DNA from 4 places in the Metapseudomonas cellulosilytica genome. Region 1 is predicted to be linked to each of the others. Evidence: predicted binding sites of a transcription regulator. Region 1 holds the regulator's gene; each other region holds the start of a gene.
The links. The regulator sigma-54, encoded in region 1, starts transcription at its own class of promoters, with help from an activator protein. The targets are predictions, from matches to a motif close to ANTGGCATNNANNTTGCTNT.
Positions count from the first base shown of each region.

Region 2: the regulator sigma-54 is predicted to act here: its motif matches at 1,686-1,705, upstream of ACFW0H_RS15130 (pilin).
Region 3: the regulator sigma-54 is predicted to act here: its motif matches at 1,848-1,867, upstream of glnK (P-II family nitrogen regulator).
Region 4: the regulator sigma-54 is predicted to act here: its motif matches at 3,107-3,126, upstream of glnA (glutamate--ammonia ligase).

Region 1 is NZ_JBHZGN010000010.1:52,435-57,347, forward strand. Features, by position in the region: gene lptA (lipopolysaccharide transport periplasmic protein LptA) at 1-444, shown strand, start outside; gene lptB (LPS export ABC transporter ATP-binding protein) at 444-1,169, shown strand; gene ACFW0H_RS14400 (RNA polymerase factor sigma-54) at 1,317-2,813, shown strand; gene hpf (ribosome hibernation-promoting factor, HPF/YfiA family) at 2,898-3,206, shown strand; gene ptsN (PTS IIA-like nitrogen regulatory protein PtsN) at 3,217-3,681, shown strand; gene rapZ (RNase adapter RapZ) at 3,691-4,548, shown strand; gene ACFW0H_RS14420 (HPr family phosphocarrier protein) at 4,565-4,837, shown strand; gene pmbA (metalloprotease PmbA) at 4,910-4,913, opposite strand, start outside.
Region 2 is NZ_JBHZGN010000010.1:208,928-213,840, reverse strand. Features, by position in the region: gene pilB (type IV-A pilus assembly ATPase PilB) at 1-689, opposite strand, end outside; gene ACFW0H_RS15135 (pilin) at 940-1,359, shown strand; gene ACFW0H_RS15130 (pilin) at 1,754-2,173, shown strand; tRNA gene ACFW0H_RS15125 (tRNA-Thr) at 2,375-2,450, shown strand; gene ACFW0H_RS15120 (hypothetical protein) at 2,536-2,763, opposite strand; gene ACFW0H_RS15115 (universal stress protein) at 3,201-4,127, opposite strand; gene ACFW0H_RS15110 (hypothetical protein) at 4,312-4,560, shown strand.
Region 3 is NZ_JBHZGN010000015.1:103,465-108,377, forward strand. Features, by position in the region: gene ACFW0H_RS19285 (YifB family Mg chelatase-like AAA ATPase) at 1-1,353, opposite strand, end outside; gene ACFW0H_RS19290 (accessory factor UbiK family protein) at 1,391-1,654, opposite strand; gene glnK (P-II family nitrogen regulator) at 2,065-2,403, shown strand; gene ACFW0H_RS19300 (ammonium transporter) at 2,438-3,757, shown strand; gene ACFW0H_RS19305 (secondary thiamine-phosphate synthase enzyme YjbQ) at 3,895-4,320, shown strand; gene sutA (transcriptional regulator SutA) at 4,397-4,714, shown strand.
Region 4 is NZ_JBHZGN010000041.1:15,924-20,836, reverse strand. Features, by position in the region: gene typA (translational GTPase TypA) at 1-1,308, opposite strand, end outside; gene thiI (tRNA uracil 4-sulfurtransferase ThiI) at 1,438-2,892, opposite strand; gene glnA (glutamate--ammonia ligase) at 3,225-4,628, shown strand; gene ACFW0H_RS29030 (mechanosensitive ion channel family protein) at 4,827-4,913, opposite strand, start outside.

The DNA.
Region 1 (4,913 bases):
CCGATTCGCGTGCAGGCCGACAGCGCCGAGCTCGATGACAAGCAAGGTGTCGCGGTCTACCGCGGCAATGTGGTGATCACCCAGGGCACCCTGAAGATCACCGGTGACACCGTCACCATCACCCAGGACGCCAACGGCGACGTCGAGGTCTTCACCTCGGTGGGCAAGCCCGCCTACTACGAGCAGAAGCCGGCCGTGGACAAGGAAATCGTCAAGGCCTATGGCCTGACCATCCAGTACTTCGCCGCCAACGAGCGCATCATCCTGCTCGACCAGGCCAAGGTGGTCCAGGAGGGCAATACCTTCGAAGGCGAGAAGATCGTCTATGACACCCAGCGCCAGATCGTCAACGCGGGCCGCGCCACCGGCGCCAATGTCAGCACCCCGCGACCGCGGATCGACATGGTGATCCAGCCGAAGAAGAAAGAGCAGAAAGCACAGTAATGGCGACTCTCAAAGCCCAGCACCTGGCCAAGAGCTACAAGAGCCGCCAGGTGGTCCGCGACGTCAGCCTGTCCATCGACAGCGGTCAGATCGTCGGCCTCCTCGGCCCCAACGGCGCGGGCAAGACCACCTGCTTCTACATGATCGTCGGCCTGGTGAAGGCTGACCAGGGCCGCGTCCTGATCGACCAGCAGGATGTTACCCACCAGCCCATGCACGGCCGCGCCCGCGCCGGCATCGGCTATCTGCCGCAGGAAGCCTCGATCTTCCGCAAGCTCAGCGTGGCGGACAACATCATGGCGATTCTCGAGACCCGCAAGGACCTCGACCGCGCCGGACGCCGCAAGGAGCTGGAAAGCCTGCTGCAGGAATTCCACATCAGCCACATCCGCGACAGCCTCGGCATGAGCCTGTCGGGCGGCGAGCGCCGCCGCGTGGAAATCGCCCGCGCGCTGGCCACTGCCCCCAAGTTCATCCTGCTGGACGAACCCTTCGCCGGCGTGGACCCGATCTCCGTGGGCGACATCAAGCAGATCATCCACCACCTCAAGGCGAAGGGCATCGGCGTGCTGATCACCGACCACAACGTCCGCGAAACCCTGGATATCTGCGAGACCGCCTACATTGTCAGTGAAGGCCAACTGATCGCCGAAGGTGATGCGCAAGCCATCCTGGCCAACCAGCTGGTGAAGGACGTCTACCTGGGCCACGAGTTCCGCCTGTAACCGCAGGCGAATTGGCCTGCTGGACGACTTGCGATAACTAGGAAAATCCTTCAAGGTCAGGCATATAATTTGCTTCTGGTGGCGCTCAACGCGCCCTGTAGTGGATGGCGCGCGAGCGCCGGCGAATAAGGTGCTAAGCCCTCTGCCATGAAACCATCGCTAGTCCTCAAGATGGGCCAGCAGCTGACGATGACCCCGCAGCTGCAACAGGCCATCCGCCTACTCCAACTCTCCACCCTGGACCTCCAGCAGGAGATCCAGGAGGCGCTGGAATCCAATCCCATGCTGGAACGGCAGGAGGATGGAGACGACTTCGACACCTCCGACCCCATGGCCGAAGGCGACCAGATGCCCAACTCCGGCAGCCAGGAAGCGAGCTTCCAGGAGTCCAGTGTCGCGACCAATGCCGAAGCCCTCGAAGATGGCGAATGGCATGAACGCATCCCCAGCGAGCTGCCCGTCGACACGGCCTGGGAAGACGTCTACCAGACCAGCGCCAGCAGCCTGCCGAGCAACGATGACGACGAGTGGGACTTCACCTCGCGCACTTCGGTGGGCGAAAGCCTGCAGAGTCACCTGCTCTGGCAGCTCAACCTGGCGCCCATGTCCGATACCGACCGGCTGATCGCGGTCACCCTGGTCGACTGCATCAACAACGACGGCTACCTCGAGGAGTCCCTCGCCGAGATCACCGAATCCTTCGACCCTGAGCTCGGCATCGAGCTGGATGAAGTCGAGGTGGTGCTGCATCGCATTCAGCAATTCGAGCCCGCCGGCGTCGGCGCCCGCGACCTGCGCGAATGCCTCGTCCTGCAACTTCGCCAGCTGCCGCCGAACACCCCCTGGCTGAGCGAGGCCCAGCGCCTGGCTGGCGACTACCTCGACCTGCTCGGCAGCCGCGACTACAGCCAGCTGATGCGGCGCATGAAGGTGAAGGAAGACGAACTGCGCCAGATCATCGAACTGATTCAGGCGCTCAACCCGCGCCCCGGCTCGCAGATCGAAGCCAGCGAGCCCGAGTACGTGGTGCCGGACGTCATAGTGCGCAAGCACAATGAACGCTGGCTGGTGGAGCTGAACCAGGAGGCTGTGCCGCGCCTGCGGGTCAATCCGCACTATGCCGGGTTCGTCCGCCGCGCCGACTCCAGCGCCGACAATACCTTCATGCGCAACCAGCTCCAGGAAGCGCGCTGGTTCATCAAGAGCCTGCAAAGCCGCAATGAAACCCTGATGAAAGTCGCCACCCAGATCGTCGAGCACCAGCGCGGCTTCCTGGAATACGGCGACGAGGCGATGAAGCCCCTGGTGCTGCACGACATCGCCGAAGCCGTGGGCATGCACGAGTCCACCATCTCGCGTGTGACCACGCAGAAATACATGCACACCCCCCGCGGCATCTACGAGCTGAAGTACTTCTTCTCCAGCCACGTCAGCACCTCGGAAGGCGGCGAATGCTCGTCTACCGCGATCCGCGCCATCATCAAGAAACTGGTCGCAGCGGAAAATCCGAAAAAGCCGTTGAGTGACAGCAAGATCGCTGGTTTACTGGAGGCACAGGGCATTCAAGTGGCCCGTCGCACAGTAGCCAAGTACCGCGAGTCCCTTGGGATAGCGCCTTCCAGCGAACGGAAGCGACTGATGTGACGCGGAAATTGACCCACGCCAAAGTGTTCCGGTGGCAGGCCCGTTAGCCTGTCTCTTCTACACGGGCAATAAGGAGAAAGCGGTATGCAAGTCAACATCAGTGGACATCAACTGGATGTGACCGACGCCCTGCGCAACTACGTTGTCGAGAAGTTCGACCGTCTGGAGCGCCACTTCGACCGAATCACCAACGTGCAGGTGATAATGAACGTCGAAAAACTCAAACAGAAAATCGAAGCCACTTTGCACATCGCCGGCGGCGAAGTCGTTGCCAACGCGGAACATGAAGACATGTACGCGGCCATCGACCTGCTCACCGACAAGCTCGATCGCCAGTTGATCAAGCACAAGGAAAAGCAGCTTAACCGCCAGCAGGGTGCTACCGCCCGCTGACCCCTCCCCTATGATTCGACTCGAGCAAATCCTGACCCCCGGCCGTTCCCTGGTGAACGTGCCGGGAGGCAGCAAGAAACGTGTTCTGGAACAGATCGCCAAGCTGGTCGCCCGCGACCTTCCCGACCTTGATAACCAGGATATCTTCGAGAGCCTGGTTTCCCGGGAAAAGCTCGGGTCCACCGGTTTCGGCAACGGCATCGCCATTCCCCACTGTCGTCTAACCGGTTGCACGGCGCCTATCAGCGCCGTGCTCCGCCTCGACGCCCCTATCGATTTCGACGCCATCGATGGCGCGCCCGTGGACCTGCTGCTCGTTCTGCTGGTCCCGGAAGCCGCCACCGACGAGCACCTTGAACTGCTCCGCCAGATCGCCAGCATGCTCGACCGCAGCGACGTGCGTGAGCGCCTGCGGCAGGCTCCGGACAGTACCAGCCTGTACCAGGTAGTCGTGGACGTTCAGAGCGGACACTAGGGCCTCGCCATGCGCCTGATTATCGTCAGCGGCCGTTCCGGGTCGGGCAAGAGTACCGCCCTCAACGTTCTTGAGGACCACGGCTTCTACTGTATCGACAACCTGCCCGCCGGCCTGCTGCCAGAACTGGCCGAGCGCGCCCTCCTGCACACGGAGCTGATGGAGCCCAAGGTCGCCGTGTCGATCGACGCGCGCAACCTGCCGAGCCAGCTGCAACGCTTTCCTGAACTGCTGGCAGAAGCTCGCAGCCGCCATATCAAGTGCGACGTGCTCTACCTCGACGCCGATCACGACACCCTGCTCAAGCGCTTCTCAGAGACGCGTCGACGCCACCCGCTGACCAACGACAACCGCTCCCTCGCCGAAGCCATCAAGGACGAAGAAGCGTTGCTGGCGCCGATCGCCGATCTCGCCGACCTGAAGATCGACACCACGCATCTCAACCTGTATCAGCTGCGCGACAGTATCAAGCTGCGCCTGCTGAACCAGCCGGAGCCCGGCACGGCCTTCCTGGTCGAGTCTTTCGGTTTCAAGCGCGGGATGCCGGTGGATGCCGACCTGGTGTTCGACGTGCGCTGCCTGCCCAACCCTTACTGGAAGCCGGAACTGCGCGACCATTCGGGCCTGGAGCAAGCGGTCGCCGATTACCTGGCCGCGCAACCCGACGTCGAGGAGATGTACCAGGATATCCTCAGCTACCTGAACAAGTGGCTGCCGCGCTTTGCCGCAAGCAATCGGGCGTACGTTACCATCGCTATCGGCTGCACCGGCGGCCATCACCGCTCGGTCTATATCGCCGAGCGCCTGGGAGCCGCACTGAAACCCAGTTTGAAGAACGTCCAGGTTCGCCACCGCGACCTCAGCTAGAAGGATTGGAACCGCGATGCCAGCCTGCGAGATCACCATCATCAACAAGCTTGGCCTGCATGCCCGTGCAGCTGCGAAGTTCGTCGGCGTGGCCGGGCGCTATCCGTGCCAGATCCGCGTTGGCCGCTCCCCGGAAAGTCTGGTGGACGGCAAGAGCATCATGGCGGTGATGATGCTGGCTGCGGGCAAAGGCACGCCCATCCACCTGCACACCGAGGGCGAGCAGGATGACGACGCCCTCAATGCGCTGATCGAACTGATCAACAACAAGTTCGACGAAGGCGAATGACCTCTCGCCCGCTGCCAGCAAAATGAAAAACGCGCCCATCAGGGCGCGTTTTCGCAGGTGGCCAAATGTCACTCAA
Region 2 (4,913 bases), 160 kb from region 1:
GGCTTGGCCACCTCATGCAGCATGCCGTCGGTACGGAAACGCACCCGGTAGGAGCGCTCATACGGCTCAAAGTGCAGGTCTGAAGAGCCGCCGCGAATGGCATCCAGCAGCATCTTGTTGACGAAGCGCACTACCGGAGCGTCATCGGCATCCACGCCGCCAGGGTTGTCCTTCTTGTCATCATCGACCGCTTCGACGTCAACGCCATCCAAGTCGACATCCCCAAGGTCCTCCATGCCGCTGGTGGCGGAGTCGAAGAACTTCTCGATGGCGTCGCCTAGCTTGTCATCCTCGACCAGGATGGCCTCGGTATTCAGCCCAGTACTGAACTGGATATCGGTGACCGCCTGGTGATTGGTGGGGTCGGAAATGCCTACAAATAGCTTGTTGCCACGTCGCCAGAGGGGCAGCGCGCGGTGTTGGCGAATCAGCTTTTCGCTGACCAGATCCTTGGGCTGGGATTCGCTGTCGACGCCGGAAAGATCGAGAAAGGCGACACCGAACTGCTCTGCTGCCATTTCCGCCAGATCGCGGCTTTTCACCAGCTTGTTCTGCACCAGGTAAGTGATCAGCGGGATCTTGTTGCGCTGCGCCTGGGTGTGGGCCTGAAGGGCGCTCCGCTCGTCCAGCAGGTTGGTCAGGACAAGCTGTTTGGCGAGGCCTGAAAGGGTGGGGGCAGTCTCTGTCATGGCAGGCGTCGGTCTGTGAGTTTGACTCTGCCTTATAACGTAGATGATCTTGGCAGCCAAATGCCTGAGCCGAGGGTGACAAAAAAGGACAGTATTTGCGGTTTATGGTGCTTTCAGTTACTCCTGCTCGCTATAGGAACGGCCCCGGTACGCCGTTTTTGGCTGCCCTTTCGACGGGTGCTGCATGTGGCACGTACTGTGCACTGATGGCGTTGTCAGGTTGTTTGACCCTCAGCAGATGGAGAAAAAAATGAAGGCTCAAAAAGGTTTCACCCTTATCGAATTGATGATCGTGGTTGCGATTATCGGTATTTTGGCTGCTGTCGCGATTCCGGCATATCAGGACTATGTGACTAAGTCTAAGTTTCAAGACATTGTGTCTGCTGCAGCCTCTGTTGAGACTGCTATTTCCGTGTGTCTGACTGAAAACGCAGGCGATGCAACTGCCTGTGACACCATCGCAGAACTCGGCATTACTACGCTTGTGAACTCTAAAGAAGCGACTACCGCTCTAGCTGTTACGGGAACCACTGCAGCTGTTACTGCCACAGCTGGAGCTCCTGCGGGCGGCTACACCTACATCAATACTCCGTCTTTGGCGGCTGGTGCAACCCAGGTAGTGTGGACTCAGAGCGGCACCTGTTTGGCTGCTAAGGTTTGTAAGCAATAAGTTAAATCCGGGTCGCTCGGAAATGATCGTATGACGGACCGTAGGGTTGGGTTCCCAAAGGGGCTGCCACCGTTCACCGCGATACTGTCTCGTCGCCGCTGATACCTCTTCCCATAACGCCCCGCCTCTGCGGGGCGTTATGCTTTGTGGAGAGGGGGAGATGCGGAGGATTAGCCACCGTGCGGTTGATTTGTCCTGCGTTTGCGTGGATGGGCTCTATCTTGCGTGAAGCAAGATAGAGCCAAAAAATGTCACTAATTGCTGATTCTGGATGGAGCTCTGTGGTCTGGTCAGGCTGGAGGTGCATGAGTAGTGTGCTTGATAGATTTGGCATGCTATCTGCTTAGGCTTAAACCAGGTCGCTAGACCTTTATTTTTACTTTAGGAGAACTCCATGAAGGTGCAAAAAGGCTTTACCTTGATCGAATTGATGATTGTGGTTGCGATTATCGGTATTTTGGCTGCTGTCGCGATTCCGGCATATCAGGACTATGTGACTAAATCTAAGTTTCAAGACATTGTGTCAGCTGCAGCCTCTGCTGAAACTGCTATTTCCGTGTGTCTGACCGAAAACGCAGGCGATGCAACTGCCTGTGACACCATCGCAGAAGTCGGCATTACTACGCTTGTGAACTCTAAAGAAGCGACTACCGCTCTAGCTATTACGGGAACCACTGCAGCTGTTACTGCCACAGCTGGGGCTCCTGCGGGCGGCTACACCTACATCAATACTCCGTCATTGGCGGCTGGTGCAACGCAAGTAACGTGGACTCAGTCCGGCACCTGTTTGGCTGCTAAGGTTTGTAAAGACTAAGCGTGTAGGATGGGGTGAGCGAAGCGAAACCCATCACCAGATTGTCTCGAAAGCCCTGTCCCTCGCGGCGGGGCTTTCGCGTTTCTATGCCTGCCTGTTGGCCGCAGTGAATGGCCATCCGTTTGCGCTGAATCCCAAGTCGACGTTTTTCACATTTGGGCGCTTTTCAACTGCGCCCGCAGCGTTTATCTTGAGCGCCGCGCCGGTGTAGCTCAGTCGGTAGAGCAGCTCATTCGTAATGAGAAGGTCGGGGGTTCGATTCCTCTTACCGGCACCATGATCCAGACAGAAAGCCCCGCATCAGCGGGGCTTTTTGTTTTTCGTGGGGCGGGCCATGGCTTGGTGCCTCGGCGATGCGCCTTTCAGTCTTGCCTGTCAATTTTGTCGGCAACGCTATACAGCTCCATCGCCGAGCACTTCATCAGTTCCGAGATGGCCTTGATAGCGTGGTGCAGGCCTTTCAGGTCCCGGTCGCTCAGGTGGTGTTCGAGGCCGTCGCAGCCCAGCAAGTCGGCTATGGTGCCGAGGGCGTAGCCGGCGGTCATGATGCGGTCGCCTTGGTGGTCGGCAATGCGGGCGAAGCTGTTCATAGCCCACCTCCTGCGACTCTCTGACCCTTGGCGATAGTCGCTACCCAGGGGTGTGCATTCCTTGCTGATGTGCGGGTGTGCATAGTCGAAGCTCCTTTTGCTTGGGAACTGCCGCGAATCGCCGCGAAACGATTGGGGTGGCAGCTGTGCACGGGTTCGCGGACCGGGGCAAAAGGAACCCGGCAGACCTTTCGGTCTCCCGCGCACAGCCGCCATGACACGACGTTGCCGACACAAAAAAGCGCCAGCAATCGGATGGTCGGCGCTTGTGCGCCTTTTGCATTTCGGGCCGCGACGCCCGGTCCTGGAATTTGCCAGGACGGCGGCACCATAGCCTCACCCGGGGCGCATGGCAACGCCCCGCGGCTCGGCAAGGCGGGAATCAGAGGCTCAGCAGCGCCACACGGCCACGACCAACGAGCCGCAGACCGGACAACCTAAAGCCGATGGTTATGGTGGTTGTAAGGCCAGGACGTCAGCGTGGCCTGCTCCTGGGCGCCTTGTGCCGGGGCCGCCAGTTCTTCCAAGTGGGTGATGATGTCGTCCGGTTTGAGTACCAGGACATCGCTCTCCAGCGTGTCGAGCACCATCTCGGCGGTGTTGCCGATCAAGGCGCCGGTCAGCCCGGTGCGGGCCACGTTGCCGATCACCGTCAGCGCGGCATTGAGTGTGTGGGCCATTTGCGGAATGAGGATATCGGCCGCGCCTTCTTCGATATGCAGGCGGTCGTCGTCGATGCCGAACTCCTTTTGCAGTGTCCTGCATTGCGCGCGGTAGAAATCCTGGATGCTTTCCTTGCGTTGGAACACGGGATCCGGCGCCGAGAACATGGGATAGGGGTGGGCGCTCAGCATGTGCAGGGTACTGCCGGCCAGCTTGGCGATGTCGTGGCCGTGGCTGACGATGCCGGCGTGCAGCACGCGGTGTTCGATATCGCTGTTGCCCACGTCGACGGCGGCGAGAATGGTGCCGTCGCTCCAGGGCCTGACGGTTTTCACGATCAGCACCGGGCTGGGGCAATAGCGCAGCAACTTCCAGTCCTCCGGGGTGAGGATGGCTTTCATGATGGGGTTATCGGGCAGGTGCTGCTTGATCACCAGCCCGCAGCCCTGCGCCTGCTGCACGGCGATGATGGTCTGGTGCGGGCTATGGTGCCAGGCCTGCTCGGCGCTGACGCTGAAACCCTCCTTTTCCAGCGTTTCTCCCAGGTCTTCGAGGTGCGGCGAAAGGTTGGGGTGCTTGTCGCAAACCAGGAGATGCAAGTGCGACTGGGTGGCGCTGGCGATCATTCTGGCCCGGTTCAGGACCAGGGCCTCAGGCTGCTGTGGATCCACGACCACCAGGGTGTTTCGGATGGTATGCATGGCTGTATTCCCGAGCGCGAGTTCGGTTTGCATGTGGACGGAGGCACAGTGCTTCTTTGTTGTGTCCCAATGAGCGCAATGGGGGCAGCGGTTGCCCGCAATTGCCGCTCTGTCCGTCGGTTGGAAGCCCATCCACCGACACCCTGCACGCGACAGCCGAAATCAGATTCGTCGAGTCACTCCGATGTTTGTTGTCCGCATCGAACCGGCGTTGATGATCACGGAACTTCTTCTTGTCGTTCATGCAACTGCGGAATCAGCTTCCACAGCGCAAGCGCTGCTGTTCCACTACATCCAGATCGAGAAGCCGATGCCACGCCCTGCGCATGTGGCCTGGCGCCGACGAAGCGACTACTCCCTCGAACTCTTGATTGCGCGTGGATTCCTGGCTGCTCGGCAGGCACGCCAATACGCCCCGGTGATCATTGGCTGACGGGGAATTTCTGCAAGAGGAGGACGAGTGAGTAGGCCCTGCTCGCTCACGGCGAAGTATGGTGGCTGATCGAAATCACAGCGAGGCAGCTGGTCGCCCGGGTTAGGTGATTTGGGTTGAAGCAAGGAAAGGCTTATTTCGACCTTTCGTGGGGAATGAGAGGGTGCGCCCTGGCGGCTTTGCAGGGGCGAATTCATTTGAACTCGGAAAACCACGTCCTTAGGACGTGGTCATGAGTCATCGGCTCTGCCGGTGACGATTCGATTTCCGGGCTAGCAGGATGAAGCCGATCCGGTAGGGTGCGCCGTGCGCACCGGCGGTTTGACGGGGTGCCGAAGCCGATCCCGGAATCG
Region 3 (4,913 bases), on a different contig from region 1:
GGCGCCCTCCAGCCACTCGCGGTCGGGCTTGGCGAGGCGACAGTGATGACGCAGGCCGTTGAGGTCGAGGAAGGCATTGGCGCAGCCCTGGCGCCGGAGCTGCACCCGGCGCGCGCGGGCTACCTCACCGGCGGCTTCGAGGCTGCCAGGGCCGCTCTGGGCGGTGGGGGCCAGGGCGGTGGCCTCGCGAGCGACGGTCAGGTGCAGGTCGATGCGGTCGAGCAGCGGGCCGGACAGTTTGGCGCGGTAGCGCTGGATCTGGTCAGGCGTGCAGCGGCAGCGTCCGCCGGGGTCGCCGAGATATCCACAGGGGCAGGGATTCATTGCCGCCACCAGCTGGAAGCGGGCGGGGAAGCGTACCTTGTCGTTGGCGCGGGCGATGACGATCTCGCCGCTTTCCAGGGGTTCGCGCAGCACCTCCAGCACTTTCCTGTCGAATTCCGGCAGTTCATCGAGGAAGAGCACGCCCTGGTGCGCCAGGGTGATCTCGCCAGGTTTCGGCCGGCTGCCGCCACCCACCAGCGCCGCGCCGGAAGCACTGTGGTGGGGGTGGCGAAAGGGGCGCTGCGGCCAGACTTGCAACGGGGCATGGCTGGCCACTGAGTGAATGGCGGCCACTTCCAGCGCCTCATCGTCTTCCAGGGGCGGCAGCAGCCCGGGAAGCCGGCTGGCGAGCAGGGTCTTGCCGGTCCCAGGGGGCCCGCAAAAAAGCAGGTTGTGGGAACCCGCCGCGGCTACCAACAGGGCGCGCTTGGCGGCGGCCTGGCCCTGGACCTCGGCGAGGTCGGGGTAGGGCGGTCGTTCCTGCAGCAGGCCCCGGGACTGGTAGGGCGCCAGCGGTGTGTGGCCGGCGAAGTGGGCGGTCAGTTCCAGCAGGTGACCGGCTGCCAGGACCGTCAGGCCGGTGGCCAGGCTGGCTTCCTCGGCATTCTCCCTGGGCACCACCAGGGTGCGTCCGGCGGCCCGCGCCGCCAGCGCGGCGGGCAGGACGCCCTGCACCGGGCGCAGGGTGCCGGAGAGGGCCAGCTCGCCCAGGCACTCCACCTGCTCCAGGGGCTCGGTCGGCAACTGGCCGCTGGCGGCGAGCACGCCGAGGGCGATGGCCAGGTCGAAGCGGCCGCCATCCTTCGGCAGGTCGGCCGGGGCCAGGTTGAGCGTGATGCGGCGGGGTGGGAAATCGAAGCCGCTGTTCTGGATGGCGCTGCGGACGCGGTCCTTGCTCTCTTTCACCGCGGTTTCCGGCAGGCCCACCAGGGCCAGGGACGGCAAGCCGTTGGCGAGGTGCGCTTCGACGGTCACGGCAGGGGCTTCGACGCCGACCTGCGCGCGGCTGTGGACGATGGCCAGGGACATTGATCACTCCTTGATCGGTCCGCCGGCCGGACCGGGATCACTCGGCCGGCGGCGGGTTCAGCTTGGCTTCCAGTTCCGCGACCTTGGCCTCCAGGGCTTCCAGGCGTGCGCGGGTGCGGGCGAGTACCACCATCTGGCTGTCGAACTCGTCACGGCTGACCAGGTCGAGTTTGCCGAAAGCGCTCTGCAGCAGGACCTTGAACTGGGCCTCGACCTCTGCACGGGGCAGCGGGCTTTCGCCGCTGAACAGGCGCGAGGCGTGGGAAGCGAGGGTGTCGAGCAGGGCTTTGGGCGGCAGCATGGTGGGTTTCCGTAGGTGAATGGGCGGGAGTCTACCACGGGGGGGCGTGCCCGGACCGGCGATGGGCGGTGCACACTTTTTGAGCAATGGCATGGGGCGCTGCGCACCCCTTTGGTGCGATATGCGCCGCGATCCAGCGAGGTTCGGCCGGCACTAAGCCAGTATCTGCTTGAAAAAAGGCACTTTCCGCAGAGCTGGCAAGAATTCTGCTTGGTGCAGGGCGACGCATGCACCGATGCAGTTCCGGTGCACCGGGCGAGGCGGGGGAGTGTTTCGCCAGAAGCGGTTGGTTTTTTTGTTGGAGTGCCGAGCCAGGGCGGTCCGACGCGTTACAAAGCCAGACACTGCGCTTAGACTTGAGCCGGGTTCGTTTTTCCTGGGGCAAGTCAACCAAACACGGGAGAAGTTTCATGAAGCTAGTCACCGCCATCATCAAGCCTTTCAAGCTCGACGACGTGCGTGAGTCGTTGTCGGAGATCGGCGTGCAGGGCATCACTGTCACCGAGGTCAAGGGCTTCGGGCGGCAGAAGGGCCACACCGAGCTGTACCGTGGCGCCGAGTACGTCGTCGATTTCCTGCCGAAGGTGAAGATCGACGTGGCCATCGCCGACGACCAGCTGGATCGCGTGATCGAAGCCATCACCAAGGCTGCCAATACCGGCAAGATCGGTGACGGGAAGATCTTCGTAGTCAATCTGGAACAGGCCATCCGTATCCGTACCGGCGAAACCGGCACAGACGCGATCTAAGCCTCCGAACCCCAACGCCCCAGGAGAAAACAACATGACTCTGCGTAAGATCGCAGGGCTAGGAGCCCTTTTGTCCCTCGTTTGTCCCGGCCTGGCCATGGCCGCCGACGAGGTTGTGCTGAACAGCGGCGACACGGCATGGATGATCGTCGCCACTGCACTGGTGCTGTTCATGACGATTCCCGGCCTTGCGCTGTTCTACGGCGGCATGGTGCGGTCCAAGAACGTGCTTTCGGTGATGATGCAGTGCTTCGCCATCACCGGCCTGATCAGCATCCTGTGGGTGGTCTACGGCTACAGCCTGACCTTCGACACCACCGGCATGGAACAGGGCGTGATCAACTTCAACTCCTTCGTGGGCGGCCTGTCCAAGGCTTTCCTCAGCGGCCTGAACACCAGCAGCCTGGTGTATGCGGTGCCTGAGAGCGTGTTCATCACCTTCCAGATGACCTTCGCCATCATCACCCCGGCCCTGATCGTCGGCGCCTTCGCCGAACGCATGAAATTCTCCGCCATGCTGATCTTCATGGGCGTCTGGTTCACCCTGGTCTATGCCCCGATCGCCCACATGGTGTGGAGTGGCAACGGCGGCCTGATGTGGGACTGGGGCGTGCTGGACTTCGCCGGCGGCACCGTCGTGCACATCAACGCCGGTGTGGCTGGCCTGGTGGCTTGCCTGGTGCTGGGCAAGCGCAAGGGCTACCCGCACACCCCGATGGCCCCGCACAACCTCGGCTACACCCTGCTCGGCGCCGCCATGCTCTGGATCGGCTGGTTCGGCTTCAACGCCGGCTCCGCGGTAGCCGCCAACGGCACCGCCGGCATGGCCATGCTGGTCACCCAGATCGCCACTGCCGCCGCGGCCATGGGCTGGATGTTCGCCGAGTGGCTGACCCACGGTAAGCCGAGCGCCCTGGGTATCGCCTCCGGGGTGGTCGCCGGCCTGGTCGCCATCACCCCGGCCGCCGGTACCGTCGGCCCGATGGGCGCCCTGGTCATCGGCCTGGTGGCCGGCGTGCTCTGCTACTTCTGCGCCACCAGCCTCAAGCGCAAGGTGGGCTACGACGACTCCCTGGACGCCTTCGGCGTGCATGGCGTCGGCGGCATCATCGGCGCCCTGCTGACCGGCGTATTCGCGGCTCCGGCCCTGGGTGGCTTCGGCACCGTCGAAGACATCGGCGCCCAGCTGCTGACCCAGTTCGAAGGCGTGGCCTTCACCGTGGTCTACACCGGCATCGTCACCTTCGTGATCCTCAAGGTGCTGGACGTGGTCATGGGCCTGCGGGTCAACGAAGAGGAAGAGACCGTCGGCCTCGACCTGGCCCAGCACAACGAGCGCGGCTACAACCTCTGATCCAGGTGATTTCCCCGTCCGGCGGAAGCCGGCGGGGTGGTCGGGAAGAAAGCCGAAAGGGCGCCGCAAGGCGCCCTTTGCTTTTTCAGCGGCCGCGCTAGAATGCCGGCCGTAAGAGCCGAGACAGGTATTTGCGGATGTGGTGGCAGACCCTGATCACCTTGCGCCCGAGACCGCGTGGCTTCCACCTGGTCACCGAGGAAATCCTGGCGGCATTGCCGGAACTGCGGCGCTGTCGTGTCGGTCTGTTGCACCTCTGGCTGCAGCACACCTCGGCTTCCCTGACGGTCAACGAGAATGCCGATCCCGCGGTGCGACGGGATTTCGAGCGGTTCTTCAATCGGCTGGTGCCCCAGGGTGAAAGCGGCTATGAACATGATCATGAAGGGCCGGACGATCTGCCCGCGCACTTCAAGGGCAGCCTGCTCGGCTGTCAGCTGAGTCTGCCGGTCCGGGACGGGCAGCTGGCACTGGGCACCTGGCAGGGTGTCTACCTGGGCGAGCACCGCGACCAGGGCGGTGCGCGCAGGATTCTAGCGACCTTGCACGGCGAGGGGCGCTGAAATTTTTCCGGCGGCGTTAGAAAGCTGGCGCAGCTGGGCTATAACTAACCTGCTTTGGCAAGGCATGAGGTAGAACATGAGCGACGAAGAACTGGAACAAGACGAGCTGGAAGCGGCCGACGAGGAAGACGGCGAAGAGCTGGCTGCAGCCGATGATGGCGATAGCGACGACGACGGCGAAGCCGCTGCCCCCTCCGGGAAGGGCAAGGCCAAGGCCGCGGTCGACGTCGAAGAAATGCCCAGCATCGAAGCCAAGCAGAAAGAACGTGACGCCCTGGCCAAGGCAATGGAAGAGTTCCTGGCCCGTGGTGGCAAGGTGCAGGAGGTCGAACCTAATGTGGTAGCCGACCCGCCGAAGAAGCCGGACAGCAAGTACGGCAGCCGCCCCATCTGAGGTCGGCATCCGTCTAGAGAGCCCGCTACTGGCGGGCTTTTTCATGGGCGATGGAATGTGAGGGAGAGGTTGGGGGGGGCTCTTTCTGGTGTGGGGGCGATTTCAATCGCCAAGGGCGGCGAAGCAGCCCCATGACGTCCCGCTGGCAGGCCTACGGCCTGCTTGGCGAATGAATTCGCCCCTACAGGATTCCGGTGGG
Region 4 (4,913 bases), on a different contig from region 1:
ACGGCCCTTGCCGTCGGGGATCATGTTGGTCAGATCGCCCTTGCGCAGGCCCATCTGCTCCATCACAGAGCCCTGGTGCTGCTCTTCGATGTCGATGGTGACGTTTTCGTAGGGCTCCTGCTTCTCGCCATCCTTCTCGATGATCACCACTTCCGGACGGCCTACGGCCATCTCGAAGCCTTCGCGGCGCATGGTTTCGATCAGTACGGAGAGGTGCAGCTCACCACGGCCGGAGACCTTGAACTTCTCGGCGGACTCGCCCGGCTCAACGCGCAGAGCCACGTTGTGCAGCAGTTCCTTGTCCAGACGGTCCTTGATGTTGCGGCTGGTGACGAACTTGCCTTCGCGACCGGCGAACGGCGAGTCGTTGACCTGGAAGGTCATGCTCACGGTCGGCTGGTCGACGGTCAGCGGCGGACGGGCTTCGACGTTCTGCGGGTCGCACAGGGTGTCGGAGATGAACAGCTCTTCCATGCCGGATACGCAGACGATGTCGCCGGCTTCGGCTTCGGCCACTTCCACGCGCTGCAGGCCGGAGTGGCCCATGATCTTGAGGATACGGCCGTTGCGGCGGGTACCGTCGTCGCTCACGGCGACCACCTGGGTGTTGGACTTGACGCGGCCACGGGCGATACGGCCGATGCCGATCACGCCGAGGAAGCTGTTGTAGTCCAGCTGGGAAATCTGCATCTGGAACGGGCCGTCGACGTCGACGTCCGGTACCGGTACGTGGTCGATGATGGCCTGGAACAGGGCGTCCATGTTGTCGTCCATCTTCTCGTGGTCGAGGCCGGCGATGCCGTTCAGGGCGCTGGCGTAGACGATCGGGAAGTCGAGCTGCTCATCGGTGGCGCCGAGGTTGTCGAACAGGTCGAAGATCTGGTCGATGACCCAGTCAGGACGCGCGCCCGGACGGTCGATCTTGTTCACCACCACAATCGGACGCAGGCCGGCCTTGAAGGCCTTCTGGGTCACGAAGCGGGTCTGCGGCATGGGGCCGTCCTGGGCGTCGACCACCAGCAGCACGGAGTCGACCATGGACATCACGCGCTCCACCTCACCGCCGAAGTCGGCGTGGCCGGGGGTGTCGACGATGTTGATGTTGTAGCCGTTCCACTTGATGGCGGTGTTCTTCGCCAGGATGGTGATGCCGCGCTCTTTTTCCTGCTCGTTGGAGTCCATCACGCGCTCGCTTTCCGCTTCTTTGCGGTCGAGGGTGCCGGACAGCTTCAGGAGCTTGTCCACCAGGGTGGTCTTGCCATGGTCGACGTGGGCGATGATGGCGATATTGCGGAGTTTTTCGATCACGTTTGTATCTCGATCAGAGGATTCGGTGTGCCGCGCAGTCTAGGTCGCGCATATGAATGAAGTACGTATCAAGCGGCCCGATGGTCGGGAGGGCGATGGCGGATGCTGCCGCCATACAGCCCGGGCTGTTTAAGCCGGACGATAAACGCGCACATTGGCATGCCCCTCGCTGAGCAGGTGATGGGCATGCAGACGGCTCATCACGCCCTTGTCGCAATACAGGAGGTACTGACGGTTGGCGTCCAGTTCCTTGAAGCGGTTGTTGACCGCATAGAAAGGCAGGGCCTGGACTTCGATGCCGGGCAGCTCCAGGGGTTCATCTTCCTGGGCGTCGGGGTGGCGGATGTCGAGGACGATCTGTCCCGGCAGGGCTTCACGTACTTCTTCCACGGCCACATCCTGGCCCAGCTCGTCGATCACCCGGTCGATGGGCACCAGGCGCGCGCGCTCCAGGGCGCGCTCGAGGATGTCCATGTCGAACTGCTCTTCCTCATGCTCGATGCGGCCGAGCTTGGCGCGGGTGGTCGGGTTCACCGAGATCACGCCGCAGTACTCGGGCATGTGCTTGGCGAACTCGGCGGTGCCGATCTTCATCGCGGTGTCGATGATGTCCTGCTTGTGGCTGGCGATCAGCGGACGCAGCACCAGCATGTCGGTGGCCGAGTCGATCACCGAGAGGTTGGGCAGGGTCTGGCTGGAGACCTGGGAGATCGCCTCGCCGGTGACCAGGGCATCCAGGGTCAGTTTGCGCGCCATGCGGGTGGAGGCGCGCAGCATCATGCGCTTGAGCACCACGCCCATCTGGCTGTTGTCGACCTTGCTGAGGATTTCGCCGACCACTTCCTCGAAGGGCACGCTGATGAACAGCACGCGCTGGGAACGGCCGAACTTCTCCCAGAGGTAGTGGGCCACTTCCATCACGCCCAATTCGTGTGCACGGCCACCGAGGTTGAAGAAGCAGAAGTGGGTCATCAGGCCACGGCGCATCATCTGGTAGGCGGCGACAGTGGAGTCGAAGCCGCCGGACATCAGCACCAGGGTCTGCTCCAGGGAACCCAGCGGGTAGCCGCCGATGCCGTCGTGCTGGTGGTGGATGACGAACAGGCGCTGGTCGCGCACTTCCATGCGCACCAGGACTTCCGGCTTGTTCAGGGAAATGCCGGCCGCGTTGCACTCCTGGCGCAGGCGGCTGCCGACATGGCGCTCCAGCTCCATCGAGGTGAAGCTGTGCTTGCCGGCGCGCTTGCAACGCACGGCGAAGATTTTGCCGGGGATCTGGTCGGCGAAGTGCAGCTTGCACTTTTCCAGCACATCGTCGAAGTCGCCCAGGGGGTACTCGTGCACCTCGAGGAAGTGGGTGATGCCGGGCGTGCAGGTCAGGCGCTCGATCATCTCGCGCAAAAGCTTCGGCTCGGTCTGCCGGGTCTCGACCTCGAGGTTGTCCCAGACGCCGGTCACCTCGAGCTCCGGGTCGAGGTCCTTGAGGACCGCGCGGATGTTCTTCGAGAGCTGACGGATGAAATGCTTGCGCACCGGCCGGCTCTTGATGGTGATTTCCGGAAAGACTTTGACAATGAGTTTCATGAAAACAGCGCTTGCGCCGGCGACCGAAAAAGAGGGGCGCGGATTATAGCGGAAATTGTTCAAGCTTTGACCAAAATCATTCAGCAAAGCTTGCAGTGCACCAAAATGGATCACGCGCACCACGACCGGCACGAAAACGGTGCGCAAAACTGCTCACAATTGGAGCCAAGCCCCCGCCAGGCGCGAGTTTTGGGCCCTCAGCCCATTCCGGGGCACTGGCACGCAATTTGCTCCCTTGTGAGGCAGGTTGCCCTGGCGGACTATCCCGCTCCGGCTGAACCCCGAATTTTTGGGAGGCAAGGTTCCCTGCCCCCATCCACCTGGAGGACAACATGTCGAAGTCGCTTCAACTGATTAAAGAACACGACGTGAAGTGGATTGATCTGCGCTTCACCGATACCAAAGGCAAGCAGCAGCACGTGACCATGCCGGCCCGTGACGCCGATGACGATTTCTTCGAACACGGCAAGATGTTCGACGGTTCCTCCATCGAAGGTTGGAAAGGCATTGAAGCCTCCGACATGATCCTGCTGCCGGACGACAGCACCGCCGTGCTGGACCCGTTCACCGAAGAGCCGACCCTGATCCTGGTTTGCGACATCATCGAGCCGAGCACCATGCAAGGCTACGACCGCGACCCGCGCGCCATCGCCAAGCGCGCCGAGGAATACCTGAAGACCACCGGTATCGGTGACACCGTATTCGTCGGCCCGGAGCCGGAATTCTTCATCTTCGACGAAGTGAAGTTCAAGTCCGACATCTCCGGCTCCATGTTCAAGATCTTCTCCGAGCAGGCTTCCTGGAACACCGACGCCGACATCGAAGGCGGCAACAAGGGCCACCGTCCGGGCGTGAAGGGCGGCTACTTCCCGGTACCGCCGGTCGACCACGACCACGAAATCCGTACCGCCATGTGCAACGCCCTGGAAGAAATGGGCCTGGTCGTGGAAGTTCACCACCACGAAGTGGCTACCGCCGGCCAGAACGAGATCGGTGTGCGCTTCAACACCCTGGTCGCCAAGGCTGACGAAGTTCAGACCCTGAAGTACTGCGTGCACAACGTTGCCGACGCCTACGGCAAGACCGTGACCTTCATGCCGAAGCCCCTGTACGGCGACAACGGCTCGGGCATGCACGTTCACATGTCCATCTCCAAGGATGGCAAGAACACCTTCGCTGGCGAAGGCTATGCCGGTCTGTCCGATACCGCCCTGTACTTCATCGGCGGCATCATCAAGCACGGTAAGGCCCTGAACGGCTTCACCAACCCGGCCACCAACTCCTACAAGCGTCTGGTTCCCGGCTTCGAAGCCCCGGTAATGCTGGCCTACTCCGCCCGCAACCGTTCCGCCTCGATCCGTATCCCGTACGTGAACAGCCCGAAAGCCCGCCGTATTGAAGCGCGCTTCCCGGACCCGGCTGCCAACCCCTACCTGTGCTTCGCCGCCCTGCTGATGGCCGGTCTGGATGGTATCCAGAACAAAATCCATCCTGGCGATGCCGCCGACAAGAACCTGTATGACCTGCCGCCGGAAGAGGCCAAGGAAATCCCGCAGGTTTGCGGCAGCCTGAAAGAGGCGCTGGAAGAACTGGACAAGGGCCGCGCGTTCCTGACCAAGGGCGGCGTGTTCAGCGACGACTTCATCGATGCCTACATCGAGCTGAAGAGCGAAGAAGAAATCAAGGTGCGCACCTTCGTGCACCCGCTGGAATACGACCTGTACTACAGCGTCTGATCCACGAATACCTATAAACAGCGTCAACATTAAGGCCTCCCTCGGGAGGCCTTTTTTATTTCCGAAAGGGGGAAATGGCATCGTCTGTAGGGGCGAATTCATTCGCCAAGGGCTGCGCAGCAGCCCCCCGCGGCGCCCGGGCAGACCTGCGGTCTGCTTGGCGAATGAATTCGCCCCCACAAGGGAAATGCGACCCAGTCAGATCCCCCCATCCGCCGGCACGCCCTGCTCTTCCGGCGGTTCGGACCTGGAGGTGCGCGCCCGGGTCAGCTGCACGTTCAGGCG